2 linked regions of the Alkalihalophilus pseudofirmus genome follow. The protein of the gene in region 2 interacts with the protein of the main gene of each other region in a pairwise test. Links are inferred from orthologs where the notes say so. Each region holds a gene or a part of one and is shown on either strand. Other genes may lie near its edges.

Evidence for each region. The genes of interacting proteins can lie anywhere in the genome.
Region 1: the proteins of rho (region 2) and nusG interact in binary tests that used the Escherichia coli proteins (3 or more experiments, as listed by UniProt). The link is inferred for Alkalihalophilus pseudofirmus from one-to-one orthologs.

The regions. Positions count from the first base shown.
Region 1 is NZ_CP117835.1:121,377-127,038, reverse strand. Bases 1-2,965 are described here. They hold nusG (transcription termination/antitermination protein NusG), read right to left. Parts: upstream 1,768-2,965; coding sequence 1,234-1,767; downstream 1-1,233. Other genes in these bases: sigH (RNA polymerase sporulation sigma factor SigH), read right to left, coding at 2,623-2,965; rpmG (50S ribosomal protein L33), read right to left, coding at 2,310-2,459; secE (preprotein translocase subunit SecE), read right to left, coding at 1,843-2,037; rplK (50S ribosomal protein L11), read right to left, coding at 649-1,074; rplA (50S ribosomal protein L1), read right to left, coding at 1-570. In the rest of the region: more of sigH, read right to left, coding at 2,966-3,270; PQ478_RS00615 (NYN domain-containing protein), read right to left, coding at 3,353-3,865; 23S rRNA (guanosine(2251)-2'-O)-methyltransferase RlmB, read right to left, coding at 3,867-4,616; PQ478_RS00605 (Mini-ribonuclease 3), read right to left, coding at 4,650-5,057; cysS (cysteine--tRNA ligase), read right to left, coding at 5,059-5,662. UniProt on the Escherichia coli protein: Part of the processive rRNA transcription and antitermination complex (rrnTAC). The complex forms an RNA-chaperone ring around the RNA exit tunnel of RNA polymerase (RNAP).
Region 2 is NZ_CP117835.1:3,873,789-3,882,143, forward strand. Bases 3,320-6,279 are described here. They hold rho (transcription termination factor Rho), read right to left. Parts: upstream 5,457-6,279; coding sequence 4,182-5,456; downstream 3,320-4,181. Other genes in these bases: PQ478_RS20205 (thymidine kinase), read right to left, coding at 3,320-3,347; PQ478_RS20210 (type B 50S ribosomal protein L31), read right to left, coding at 3,759-4,004; glpX (class II fructose-bisphosphatase), read right to left, coding at 5,739-6,279. Outside these bases: PQ478_RS20190 (FAD-dependent oxidoreductase), read left to right, coding at 1-285; PQ478_RS20195 (methyl-accepting chemotaxis protein), read left to right, coding at 400-2,151; PQ478_RS20200 (hypothetical protein), read right to left, coding at 2,196-2,660; more of PQ478_RS20205, read right to left, coding at 2,727-3,319; more of glpX, read right to left, coding at 6,280-6,704; murA (UDP-N-acetylglucosamine 1-carboxyvinyltransferase), read right to left, coding at 6,735-8,024; fsa (fructose-6-phosphate aldolase), read right to left, coding at 8,181-8,355. UniProt on the Escherichia coli protein: Facilitates transcription termination by a mechanism that involves Rho binding to the nascent RNA, activation of Rho's RNA-dependent ATPase activity, and release of the mRNA from the DNA template.

The DNA.
Region 1 (5,662 bases), 3.8 Mb from region 2 along the record:
GATTGGTACGTGGATGTTACCAGCTTTATCAACACGGTATTCTACTTTACCAGCCTTGATTTCATTAACAGCTTTTTGAACATCAAATGTTACTGTACCAGTCTTAGGGTTTGGCATTAAGCCTTTTGGTCCAAGAACACGACCAAGCTTACCAACTTGTGCCATCATGTCAGGAGTCGCTACGATTACATCAAACTCGAACCAACCTTGGTTGATCTTGTTGATGAAATCCTCATCACCTACATAATCAGCGCCAGCAGCTTCAGCTTCTTTCGCTTTTTCACCTTTAGCAAATACAAGAACGCGTTGAGTTTTACCTGTTCCGTTTGGAAGAACAACAGCTCCACGGATTTGTTGATCTGCTTTCTTAGGGTCAACACCTAGACGTACAGCAACTTCAACTGTTTCATCGAATTTAGCTGTAGCAGTTTTCTTTACTAATTCAATTGCTTCATCAGCAAGATATGCCGCATCGCGGTCTACCAGCTTTACAGCATCTTGATATTTTTTACCTTTTTTAGCCATGCTAATTTCCTCCTCGAATGTGGTTTTAGCGGTAGTACCTCCCACTATTAAAGGTTGCGAACCTAAAACTTAGGTAAAGAGGGGTTTCCTCATCGCAACCTCCATAAAAAACAATGTTACAAATTAGTCTTCAATCACGATACCCATGCTACGTGCAGTACCTTCAACCATACGCATAGCTGCTTCAACATCAGCTGCGTTTAGGTCTGGCATCTTCGTTTCAGCAATCTCGCGTACTTTATCACGCTTAACTGTTGCAACTTTCTTAATGTGAGGCTCACCAGAACCTGACTCGATACCAGCAGCCTTCTTAAGAAGAACAGCAGCAGGCGGAGTTTTAGTGATGAATGTAAACGAACGGTCTTCAAATACCGTAATTTCTACCGGGATGATAAGACCCGCTTGATCTGAAGTACGAGCGTTAAATTCTTTACAGAATCCCATAATATTAACACCTGCTTGACCTAATGCAGGACCAACCGGCGGCGCTGGATTAGCTTTACCAGCAGGAATTTGTAATTTAACCATTTTAATTACCTTTTTAGCCACGTGACACACCTCCTTAGTCCGTGATGTGGTTATCCGGGTGTCTACACCCTCCCACTCAAAAAACGGATGCAATCATGCACCCGATGGTTCATGTAGTAAAACCATTATCAAACATGAAGATTTTATCACCTTCAGAGATAACTTTCAAGTTTTTTTGAATTAAATCTTTTCAACTTGATCAAATTCAAGCTCTACCGGGGTTTCACGACCGAACATATTTACATGCACTTTAATCTTTTGCTTGTCCAAATAAATTTCTTCAATCGATCCGATAAAGTTAGCAAATGGACCTTCCTTCACCTTAACTGATTCTTTTAATTCAAAATCAAGATCAGCTTTAGGCTCACTTACACCCATTTGTTTCAAGATCGCTTCTGCTTCTTCAGGTAATAACGCTGTAGGTTTTGAACCCGCACCCGAAGAGCCGACAAAGCCAGTTACTCCAGGTGTGTTACGTACAACATACCATGAATCGTCTGTCATGACCATCTCAACAATAACATAACCAGGAAATACCTTTTTTGTCACTTGCTTCGTTTTCCCGTTTTTCACTTCTGTTTCTTCTTCAACAGGAACAAGCACTCGGAAAATTTTGTCAGTCATATCCATTGACTCAACACGTTTTTCCAAGTTTGCTTTTACTTTATTTTCATAGCCTGAATACGTATGAACCACATACCAATTTTTCTCCATGTTTAATAGGACGGTTTTGTCCTTCCCTCCTTCTCTCAACCATACTTAACCAAGACTGAAAGCTATCCAGCTGGTTTATCCGAGCAATAAACGAACAACAGAAGAGATTCCGTAGTCTACAATTGCAAAGAAAACAGTAATAAACGCAACCGTACCAAGAACCACCCAAGTGTAGCGAGTTAATTCTTTACGAGTAGGCCACGATACACGTTTCATCTCAAGTACGACATCTTTAAAAAACTTACCAATGTTCTTTTCGCCGCCAGCCATGGCAGACACCTCCAGCACCAATCAATATAGACAAATAAATGCGTATCTATTCCGAAATTGTTTATGTCAGCACATAAACAAGACCAAACCAACGTCCCATCCATAGGCAAAGCTTGTCTTATTTTAGAGGCTTTACCGTGAAGCAAAACTTTTCACCTTTGTCTTTTTATTTCTATATCCGCTCAAGTTTTTATATATGGTTAATATATCTGCTTAAGTTTCATCCAAGCTAAGGTGTAAAAAAAGCCAAAAAAAGAACCGCTCCATCTGTATTACTTGGTTTCACGATGAAGAGTGTGCTCATTGCACAACTTACAGAACTTCTTCACCTCAATGCGGTTAACGTGAGTTAGTTTATTCTTTTGGGTTGTATAATTTCTTGAATGACAAATCTCACAGGCTAGTATTACTTTATTACGCATCAGGCACCTCCGTACAGCTGTATACACACTCTTTAACTGTAGCATAGCAACTATTAAGTGTCAATTGCTTCTAGTGATACCAACTGATTGGCTGATAGATTCACCACCTGGCATCCTACAAGAAAAAGAACCTGGTTGACATAGAACCAGGCTCTATTGCTCCTTATAGCGTAATACCTTTTAACTCTACATAACGCTCTAGCTTACGCTTTACACGCTGCAGGGCATTATCTATTGATTTTACATGACGGTTCAGATCTTCAGAAATTTCTTGATAGGATCTTCCATCGAGGTAGTGCATTAACACTTGTCGCTCGAGTTCACTTAAGATTTCTCCCATTTTAAGCTCGATATCTTCAAACTCTTCTTGGTTGATTAATAGATCTTCTGGATTGGTTACTCGACTTCCACAGATTACATCCAATAATGTACGGTCTGACTCTTCATCATAAAGCGGCTTATCAAGTGAAACATACGAGTTAAGCGGAATATGCTTTTGTCTCGTAGCTGTCTTGATTGCGGTAATGATTTGACGGGTAATACATAGTTCTGCAAATGCCTTGAATGATGCAAGCTTGTCCCCTTTAAAATCTCGGACAGCTTTATAAAGACCTATCATACCTTCTTGGACAATGTCCTCATGATCTGCTCCTATCAAAAAATACGACCGAGCTTTTGCTCGTACAAAATTCTTGTACTTGTTGATCAGAAACTCAAGAGCACCACTATCCCCCATACGCACTTGTTCCACTAACACATCATCATCAACTTGATCATAACTGAGCTTTGTTACCGTTTCTTGAAGGTCCATGTGCACGACAATCCCCCCGACCTTGGATGTTGTCCAAATTATACGATAATTATATAGCACAGATTTCCAGCCGGTCAACCACTCATCTGCCGCCTCGACGCCATCTTTCAAAAATTTCAATCATTTCTTCATTTAGCGGCAGTTTTGTCGAATCTCGCTTTTTTCGTGTAGTTTCGACACTTTCTTCAATCCCTTTATCTGCCACTTCAAGTTCAATTAATAACTCTCTGGCTGACTTCCTTAATGCACCGCTTCCAAAGATTAGTGATTGCTCTGTAAAGTCAGAAGTAGCTACATGAATTCGTGTATCAATTTGTTTTAGATCAAGCACAAGTCTCTCAATTCGCTCATCTGCAGTTTCATTTTCTTTCGTATAGATCACATCCACACGGTAGTTAAGATACTGCTTCCCAATTCCTGCAACCATATGAGCATCAAAGATGACCTTCACCTCATACCCAGTAAAAGCTTGATACTCAGCCATCCGCTCAACGAGACGATCACGCGCCAGAGCGAGATCACGATCCTTTAATGCTCTCAGCTCCGGCCATGCTCCAATCATGTTGTAACCATCTACAAGGAGAATATCTTTCATTTTACTTGTTTCCTAATGGATGACGTCTTCTATACACTTCATACATCAAAAGGCTCGCTGCAACAGATGCATTAAGAGAGGTAACTTGTCCTACCATTGGAATCTGAATCAGAAAGTCACATTTTTCTTTAATTAAGCGGCTGATTCCTTTCCCCTCGCTTCCAATAACTAACCCAATGGGCATATCAAATGAAGCTTGACGGTAATCAGCACTCCCTTTTGCATCTGTGCCGGCAAACCATAAGCCTCTCTTCTTCAAATCATCCATCGTTCTTGCAATATTAGTTACGCGTACAACCGGGATATACTCAATCGCACCGGTTGAGGCTTTGGCAACTGTCTGCGTGAGGCCTACTGCACGGCGCTTTGGAATAATAATTCCGTGTGCTCCTGCGGCATCAGCTGTCCGCATGATAGAGCCTAAATTATGAGGATCTTCTATTTCATCTAGAATAAGAAAGAAAGGCTCTTCCCCGCGTTTTTCGGCAAGTGCAAACAAATCATCCATCTCTGCATATTCATAGGCAGCAATCGAAGCAACAACCCCTTGGTGATTGGAGCTGTCTACTAGCTGCTCAAGCTTTTTCTTTGGAGCATTTTGGATTAGGACGCCTTGCTCTTTTGCCAGCTGTACAACCTTAGTCATTTGTCCTTTATTGGACCCCTCTGCAATCCAAATTTTATTAATAGCATGTCCTGCGCGAAGAGCCTCAATGACCGGATTTTTCCCTAAAATAAACTCCTGTTTCATACTCTCACGCCTCCTTCCATTTACTTTTATTATTTATTTTTCATCCAATATAGCAACGACCTTTTCCATCACTTGATCTAATCGTGCATTCTCACCTTGTAAATAAAGATAGCCTAGTACAGCCTCAAACCCGGTAGAATAGCGATACGTATTAGCATCAGTATTCTTAGGGATCGAGCCTGACTTTGCATTGCGGCCGCGCTTTAGCACGGCCTCTTCTTCCGTTGTAAAAAATTCTTCATCTAATAATGAGTAAACCACTTTTGCTTGTGCTTTAGCTGATACAAAGCGTGTCGCTTCTACGTGCAGCCGATGCGGCCTTACTTTACCTTGCGCAATAAGATAGTAACGAATATACATATCTAATACCGAGTCGCCCATATAGGCAAGCGCTAATGCATTAAGCTGTGTTAAATCTGTATTCGGTTCTATTAATTTCATCTTAACCTCGTTTCCACCTAACACCTTGCGCAGTGTCTTCAAGCAAAATACCTTGATCCTTCAGCTGATCGCGAATCTCATCTGCACGCTTAAAGTTACGCGACCTGCGAGCTTCATTTCGCTCTTCAATCAAGGCTTCTATTTCTGTATCTAAAAGTTCTGCTTGGGTACGCACTACAATCCCTAGTACATTTGCTAACTCATCAAATAAAGCGATGAATGCATGCAAGACTTCTTTAGATGTTTGTTCTTCACGCAAGTAACGATTCGCCTCTTTAGCAAGGTCAAACATTACCGCAATGCCGTTTGCGCTATTAAAATCATCATCCATTTCCTTAATAAACGTTTCTTTCAGCTGCGAGATTTTCGTTAACCATTCTGCTTTCTCTCCGTAATCAGCCGATTCTCCTAAGCGGTGTTCTAAACTTGAAACAGCTGTGCGAAGACGCTCTAATCCATTCTTAGCTCCATCTAGCAGTTCGTCGCTGAAATTAATCGGGCTGCGATAGTGAGCAGTCAGCATGAAGAAACGTACGACTTCTGCAGAATGCTGTCGAATAATATCATGTGCTAAAACAAAATTACCGAGTGATTTCGACATTTTC
Region 2 (8,355 bases):
CGTATCCCAACCGAAATTGTGGATGCAGAGATACCACATCACGCTACATACTACCCCGGCTCAGAAATACTGACCATTCGTTTGATGTACCAGCGTCATACCGAGCAGCTGCTAGGCGCTCAAATTATCGGCAAAGAAGGTGTGGACAAACGGATTGATGTGCTTGCAACTGCCCTTTACCACAAAATGACGATGGAAGACCTCGAAAATCTTGACCTGGCTTATGCCCCTCCTTATAACGGTGTATGGGATCCCGTTCAGCAGGCATCGAGGCGCAGAGGGTAAGAGTCCTGAATAAGGGCTCTCTTTTTTTGCGTTTATCTGTTTAACTTTTCTGAAAATAGTGCCGATATACTATATAATTAGTCCTGTAAAGGTTTACATAAGGGGGGTTTTATTGTGGTTAAATGGGTTAGGGATATGAATATTCGGCAAAAGCTCGTCATCATTACCTTACTGCTGCTCCTAGTTCCAAGCTTAATAATCGGCCTCACTAGCTACTTCACTTCAAAAACCAGCTTAGATGAGGTCGGAGCAACTAAAATTCAAAACAGTGTCTACATGACTGCCGAGCTTATTCGTATGGTGCAAACCGAGGTTGAAAGCGGGGCTCTAACGTTAGAAGAAGCGCAGGATCGAGTAAAGACCGCGATTCTTGGCGAGAGACAAGCTGATGGTACAAGGCCTGTCAATCCGAATATTGACCTTGGCGAGAACGGCTATATTATCGTGTATGACGAAGCCGGAACATTGGTTGCTCACCCTAATATAGAAGGTGAAAATTTATATAATGTTCAGGATGTGGAAGGGCAGTATTTCGCTCAAGAGGCGATAGAAGTCGCTCAAGCCGGCGGAGGCTTTACTCGTTATCAATGGGCAATGCCTAACGACCTTAATACAGTCGCACCGAAAATTATGTACAACCTTTATGACCCGAACTGGGGCTGGGTGATTTCAGGCGGTTCATATATGAGTGACTTTAACGCAGAAGCTAATTCTATTTTACGTAATATTTTAATTGTACTAAGCGTCTCCTTGCTCATTGGAGGACTCATTATCTATCTTTTTTCAAAGCTATTCTCAGAACGGATTATCCGGGTGGATCAGCAGGTGCAGAAGTTAGCAGATGGCCACCTAGAAAGGTATGACCAAGATCAAGGGTATAAAGATGAAATAGGTTCTTTATCTAAAAATGTTCACGTGATGACGAACCGTTTCCGTGAGATGATCAGTCAAATTTCTGATGCTTCTACTCAAGTGGCAGCAACATCTGAACAATTAACAGCCAGCGCCGAAGAGACAAGCCGGGCTTCAGAACAAATTACCGATTCCATTCAGGAGGTAGCTTCTGCAGGAGACGAGCAAGCTGCAGCTGCGAAACAAGCTAGACATTCCACCGCAGCTATTTTAGATAATATGAATCATATCTCGAGCAGTGTACAAGCAGTAAACGAGTCCGCTGCTGTAACGAGGGCAAAGTCAGAATCAGGTGGACAGGTTATTTTGCAGACAATTAATCAAATGAAGGTCATTGATGATAAAACCGATGAGATCCAAGGAGTCGTACACAGGCTCGGAAGCAAATCAAATGAAATTGAGACGATCGTTTCAATGATTACAGCCGTGTCACAACAAACAAATCTGCTTGCTCTAAATGCAGCCATTGAAGCTGCTCGCGCAGGTGAGCACGGCAGGGGGTTTGCTGTTGTGGCTGATGAGGTCCGAAAGCTCGCCGAACAGTCAAGCCAGTCTGCGAGCCAAATTAACCACCTAATATCAGATATCCAAAAAGACATTTCCCAATCGGTCATTTCTATGGAGGCGGGCAAAGCTGCCGTAAAAGATGGGAATGCTCTTGTAGATCAAGCAGGCACAGAGTTTAGCGATATTACCGCATCCATTAATGAGGTAACATCCCAATTTACAGACGTTACAAATGCCATTGAAGACATTAAAACAGCGACCGAAGAAATGGCTCAGGCGATTGAAGCAGCTTCGCATATTGCAGCGAGTTCTTCTGATTACTCACAAAATGTAGCGGCCTCTGCCGAAGAACAAAATGCTACTATGCAAGAGATCAGTGCAGCTTCCAACGTGCTGTCAGATATGGCAGAATCACTACAGGAATCCATTAAACAATTCAGGCTTTAGAGAGAAAAACCGCCCAAAGCGCAAAAGGCCTTGGGCGGTTTCCATTAACTTTCGTTTATATGCACTTGATATCTAGGTACTTCAAGTAAAAACGTACGCTTTAATTTATCAAGCTCTGACTGTTTCTCACTGTCGTTCAATCCTTTAGGTACGTGAACCGTCACCCAGGCATGATGACCAGCGATCATAACAGATCCAGGATTAAACGGTGATTCGTTTGCTACAACACGGCGCATTAATGATTGGTGATCTCCCAAGTCTTCATGATAATTATGAGCGGATCGGTAGCTGCTACCTGTTGTATTTAACTCTCCCATTTGATCAAATGTTTGAGATCTTCGAATCGAACCATAGTTAATCGGACCAGGACCCAAGAGACCGTATGTTACTCGCTCCGCGCTCGGATGCTGATTGTTGCTTTGTGCTTGAACTTCTGGCTCTTCAGGGTTGTTGCACCCTGTTACCAAAAACATTCCGGCCAAAACTCCCGCTAACCATTTTCTCTTCATGATGAGCACCTCCTGCAGCGAATCGCTGCATTTATAGGTTGCCCACATATCTTAAGTTACTCGTTGTTAGATTTGACCATGTTTCACAGCAGGGTCAGGTATGCGTGAAGGCTTATTTGGCACTTCATGACATGTACGGCAGCGAGGCTCGTATGCTTCTGATGCCCCAACTAAGATAATTGGATCGGTGTAGGAAGCAGGATTGCCATCAATTAAACGCTGTGTTCTGCTTGCAGGCGTTCCGCAAACCGGGCAGACCGCTTGAAGCTTAGTAACTTCCTCTGCTAATGCCATCAGCGGCATAATCGGCCCAAACGGCTCTCCTCGAAAATCTTGATCAAGACCTGCGCAAATCACGCGGATACCGCGGTTTGCCAGCTCATCTGCCACTGCCACAATTCCTTCATCAAAAAACTGTACTTCATCTACTGCTACTACCTGTGTCTCCGGCAGTACATGCTCAAGAATATCAACGGACATGCGCACTGGCATCGCACACACCTTTGTTCCATTATGGGAAACCACTTCTTCCTCACTGTAGCGGTTATCAATCGCTGGTTTAAATACTTGTACTTTCAGCTTCCCAAAGCTCACTCTTCTTACCCGGCGAATAAGCTCTTCTGATTTTCCTGAGAACATACTTCCACAGATTACTTCTAAACGGCCTTCATGCCCCGTCACACGCATAGTTTTCCCCCACCTTACAACAAATAATCTTTAACCTGCTTGTCTAAAGATCAATTGATCCCTTGATCATAGCATCTCAATTTATTTAAACATTCATTTTGACATGTAATGGATTTTCAATTTCATTTTTAGATATGCCGATTGAACGGATTGCGCCGGTTCAGACGATAATTGGGTTGGTTGAAGCGCTGTATGCGCCATTTATACTCGCTTTTGCGTTAATTGACCAGCTAATTGCATCACTCTGTGCTGATTGCGCCGGTTCACGCTATTATTGCGTCGCTTCGCAATTGTTATGCGTCTATTCCGCTCATAATTACGCCCATTCAGTCCGCGCAAATCCCGCTTTAGCCGCACCAGGTGCAAAAAAAACAGGCAAGTGCAGTGCGCTTGCCTGTTCGCATATCCAGTTTACTTCATGTTGTATTTCTTCTTGAAACGATCAACACGTCCACCAACATCGTTAAGCTTCTGCTTACCAGTGTAGAATGGGTGCGAATCTGAACTGATCTCAACTTTTAGAAGCGGGTATGTGTTACCATCTTCCCACTCAATTGTTTCAGCAGAACCTTTAGTAGAACCGCTTAGAAACTTAAAACCAGTACTTGTATCCATGAAAACCACTTTTTGATATCCTGGGTGAATACCTTGTTTCATTGATTTCATCTCCTTCCGCCCTGAATCTCTTCGAAACAGAGTTATCTAATCACACATGACGAAATTATATCAAGCCAAGCCTTGTTTTGCAACTGTATTTTCGATGATTTTATACGTTGTTACGCACGATTCTTCATAAAACCGCATCATAGCAGTTTTCTGCATCATCCATTTACATTATTTTCTTCGGCTCGCACCTGACATATCTTTTTCCATTTCACTGAAAAAGTCAGCATTCGTCTTCGTATCTTTCACCCGCTTAATGAATTGATCGACAAAATCATGCGAATCATTCATTGTCTTACGGATCGCCCATAGCTTGTCTAACTGATCTTTTGGCATAAGAAGCTCTTCTTTTCTTGTACCCGAACGGCGGATATCGATTGATGGGAAGATACGGCGCTCAGCCAATTTACGATCAAGATGAAGCTCCATGTTCCCTGTTCCTTTAAACTCTTCATAAATGACATCATCCATGCGCGATCCTGTTTCTACAAGAGCTGTAGCAAGGATGGTTAAGCTTCCGCCTTCTTCAATATTACGCGCAGCACCGAAGAAACGTTTAGGACGATGGAACGCAGCCGGGTCAATACCACCGGATAACGTACGTCCGCTTGGCGGGATGACTAAGTTATAGGCACGTGCAAGACGAGTGATGCTATCCATTAAAATGACAACATCTTTACGATGCTCAACCAAGCGCATCGCGCGCTCAAGCACAAGCTCAGCAACTTTAATATGATTTTCCGGAACCTCATCAAATGTTGAACTGACGACTTCGCCTTTTACCGAACGCTCAATATCGGTTACTTCCTCAGGGCGTTCATCAATTAACAGTACGATCAATTCCACATCAGGGTGGTTCTCAGCAATACTGTTGGCTACTTCTTTCATAAGAGATGTTTTACCAGCTTTAGGAGGTGCAACAATCAATCCACGCTGCCCGAAACCTACAGGAGAAATCATATTAATGATACGAGAAGATACTCGGCCTGGAGCTGTCTCAAGTTCAATTTTTTGTTCAGGGTATAAAGGTGTTAAGGCAGGGAAATGAGGACGTTCCTTCGATGTTTCAGGTGCATCACCGTTTACTGCTTCTACATGCAGAAGTCCGTGGTAACGTTCGTTTTCCTTTGGAGGTCTTACTTTACCGGATACCTTGTCTCCGTTACGCAAGTCGAACCTGCGAATTTGAGAGGCTGAGATATAAATATCTTCAGAACTTGGCATGTAATTAATTGGTCTTAAAAATCCAAAGCCTTCAGATTGAATGATCTCAAGGACACCTTCCATAAACATCAAACCATCTTTTTCAGCTTGGCCTTTTAAAATCGCAAAAATAAGTTCACGTTTAGTAAGTTTACTATAATAAGAGACTTTGTATTGCTTAGCTAACTCATAAAGCTCTTTTAGCTTCATTTTTTCTAAATCTGCAATATTGACACTGCTCATTATTCCACCACACTCTAATCATAATAAAAAGTAAGATCCTTTTTAGTAGGTTGTAGTAGTATAAGTAAAAGATCCGTACTTTTTTTCGAACTAATAAAAATACTTTGTTCTATTACATTAATATAAATTACATCAATATAAATTACATCAATATAAATACTTGTATCATTGTACCCCATTAGATCAAATATATTCAAGGAACATTTTCCTAACAAATAGTCGGTAGGAAGCGTAGAGATAAAGAATGAAAGCTAGACATGCGTCTAGCTTTCGTCACTATGTTTATTTAATAACAAGGCCTGGCTTCTTCTTCATACTGTGTGTCCCATCGACAAAACGGACTGTTCCGGACTTTGCACGCATAACGAGTGATTGTGTTGTTGCACGGCTTCCCTTATAGTAAACGCCTTTTAATAACTCGCCATCAGTTACACCTGTTGCAGCAAAAATACAATCGTCCCCTTTAACGAGGTCATCCATCAAAAGGACTTTGTTAAAGTTTTCAATTCCCATCTTTCTGCAGCGTTCTTCTTCTGCTTCATTTTGCGGGAGAAGGCGGCCTTGCAATTCGCCTCCAAGGCATTTTAAGCCTACTGCAGCAAGAACTCCTTCAGGTGCTCCTCCTGAACCAATCAATAAGTCTACACCTGTATCATCAAAGGCTGTATTAACAGCAGCTGCAACATCACCATCCGGAAGCAGTTTAATACGGGCTCCTGCTTCGCGAATCTCATGAATGATTCTCGCGTGACGTTCACGGTTTAGAATCGTTACAACGAGATCCTCAATATCTTTATTTTTGGCACGAGCAACAGCCTTTAAGTTATCGATAATCGGAGCGTCGATATCAATTTGGCCGACAGATTCCGGTCCGACTGCAATTTTATCCATGTACATATCAGGTGCATGCAGAAGGTTGCCATGATCAGCAACCGCAAGAACAGCTAGTGCGTTCCATTGACCTGAAGCAACGATATTTGTACCTTCAAGCGGATCGACTGCTACATCCACACGCGGGCCATAGCCATTACCAAGCTTCTCCCCGATATAGAGCATAGGAGCCTCATCCATCTCTCCTTCCCCAATGACCACTGTTCCTTTCATTGGGATTGTATCAAATACATCTCGCATTGCTTCTGTTGCTGCACGATCCGCTTCTTCTTTATTGCCAAGACCCATCCAGCGGCCTGAAGCAAGAGCCGCGGCTTCTGTGACGCGGACCAGCTCCATTGATAAACTTCTCTCCATCTCTACCCTCTCCCTTATTGCATCTTCCGTCTAGCTTTTTACTTGATCCATCTCATCTTCTGTTAACTTTTCACGCCATAGCTTTGCTCCTAAGCCGAGCAGCTTTTTCTCGAGGTTTTCATAGCCGCGGTCTACATGTTCAAGACCTGAGAGCTCTGTTACACCTTCAGCTGTGAGGCCTGCTACAACAAGAGCAGCGCCTGCGCGAAGATCACTTGCCCGCACTTTTGCGCCTTGAAGCGGCGTTTTCCCATTAATAATGGCTGAGCGTCCTTCTACTTTTACATTAGCTCCCATTCTTCTTAACTCATCAATATGCTTAAAACGGGCATTATAAATAGTATCAGTTACAATACTTGTTCCGCTTGCTTGAGTTAAAAGAGTGGTGAATGGCTGCTGCAGGTCAGTCGGAAAACCTGGGTAAACAAGCGTTTTTATATCAACGCCTTTTTTCTCCCCTGTGTTATGGATCAAAACTTGATCATCATTCGTTTCAACCGAAACACCCATCTCGCGCAATTTTGCGATAAGAGAATCGACATGATAAGGAATAATGTTGTCAATGATCACCTTTTGTCCGATTGCTGCTGCGAGGATCATATACGTGCCTGCCTCAATTCGATCTGGAATAATCGAATGGCGGCATCCTTTTAGAGAATCGACTCCATCAATACGAATCACATTCGTTCCTGCACCTTTAATTTTAGCGCCCATGCTCGTAAGCAATGTCGCCACATCAATGATTTCAGGCTCTTTGGCAGCATTCTCAATGATCGTCTGTCCTTTTGCCCGTACGGCTGCCAGCATAATATTAATTGTTGCTCCGACACTGACAACATCTAAATATATCCGTGCACCGCGAAGCTCGTCAGCCCTCAGATAAATGGCTCCCTGCTCATTGGTTACACGTGCACCAAGTGCTTCAAACCCTTTAATATGCTGGTCAATCGGACGAGGCCCAAGGTTACATCCTCCAGGCAGGCCGATTACAGCTTTGTTAAATTTACCAAGCATAGCTCCCATTAAATAATAAGAGGCACGCAGCTTCTTCACTTTGCCGTTTGGAAGCGGCATGGCAATCATATTTGACGGATCAATTTTAATCTCTTGGTCCGCAAGCGAAAGCTCCACCTCTCCACCAATTTCACGCAGTAAATCCCCTAAAAGCTGGACATCTGAAATGCCAGGTAAATTATCAATGGTAACCGGCGTATCTGCTAAAATAGCCGCCGGGATTAACGCGACTGCACTGTTTTTTGCACCACTAATCTGTACGGTACCCTCAAGCGGATGACCGCCTTCAATCATAAGTTTTTCCATAACCGCATCCCTTCCAACCATACTCACGATTACTAGATAGACGTATAGTTACGTTTGTATCCATTATACCCAAAGATAGGAAAAAGTAACGAAGTGAGTTGTCACATTTTAACGATTTATACCGTTTGATGTCACGAAAATCAGGCCTGTTGTGAATTAGCGATTATTCCAATCTGCTAAAAACTTTTCAATTCCTTGATCTGTTAACGGATGCTTTGTCAGCTGCTTGATCACATTAAAGGGAATTGTTGCAATATGCGCACCGCGCGCTGCCGCTTCTGTTACATGGACCGGATGGCGTACAGATGCTGCAATAATTTCTGTAGGAATA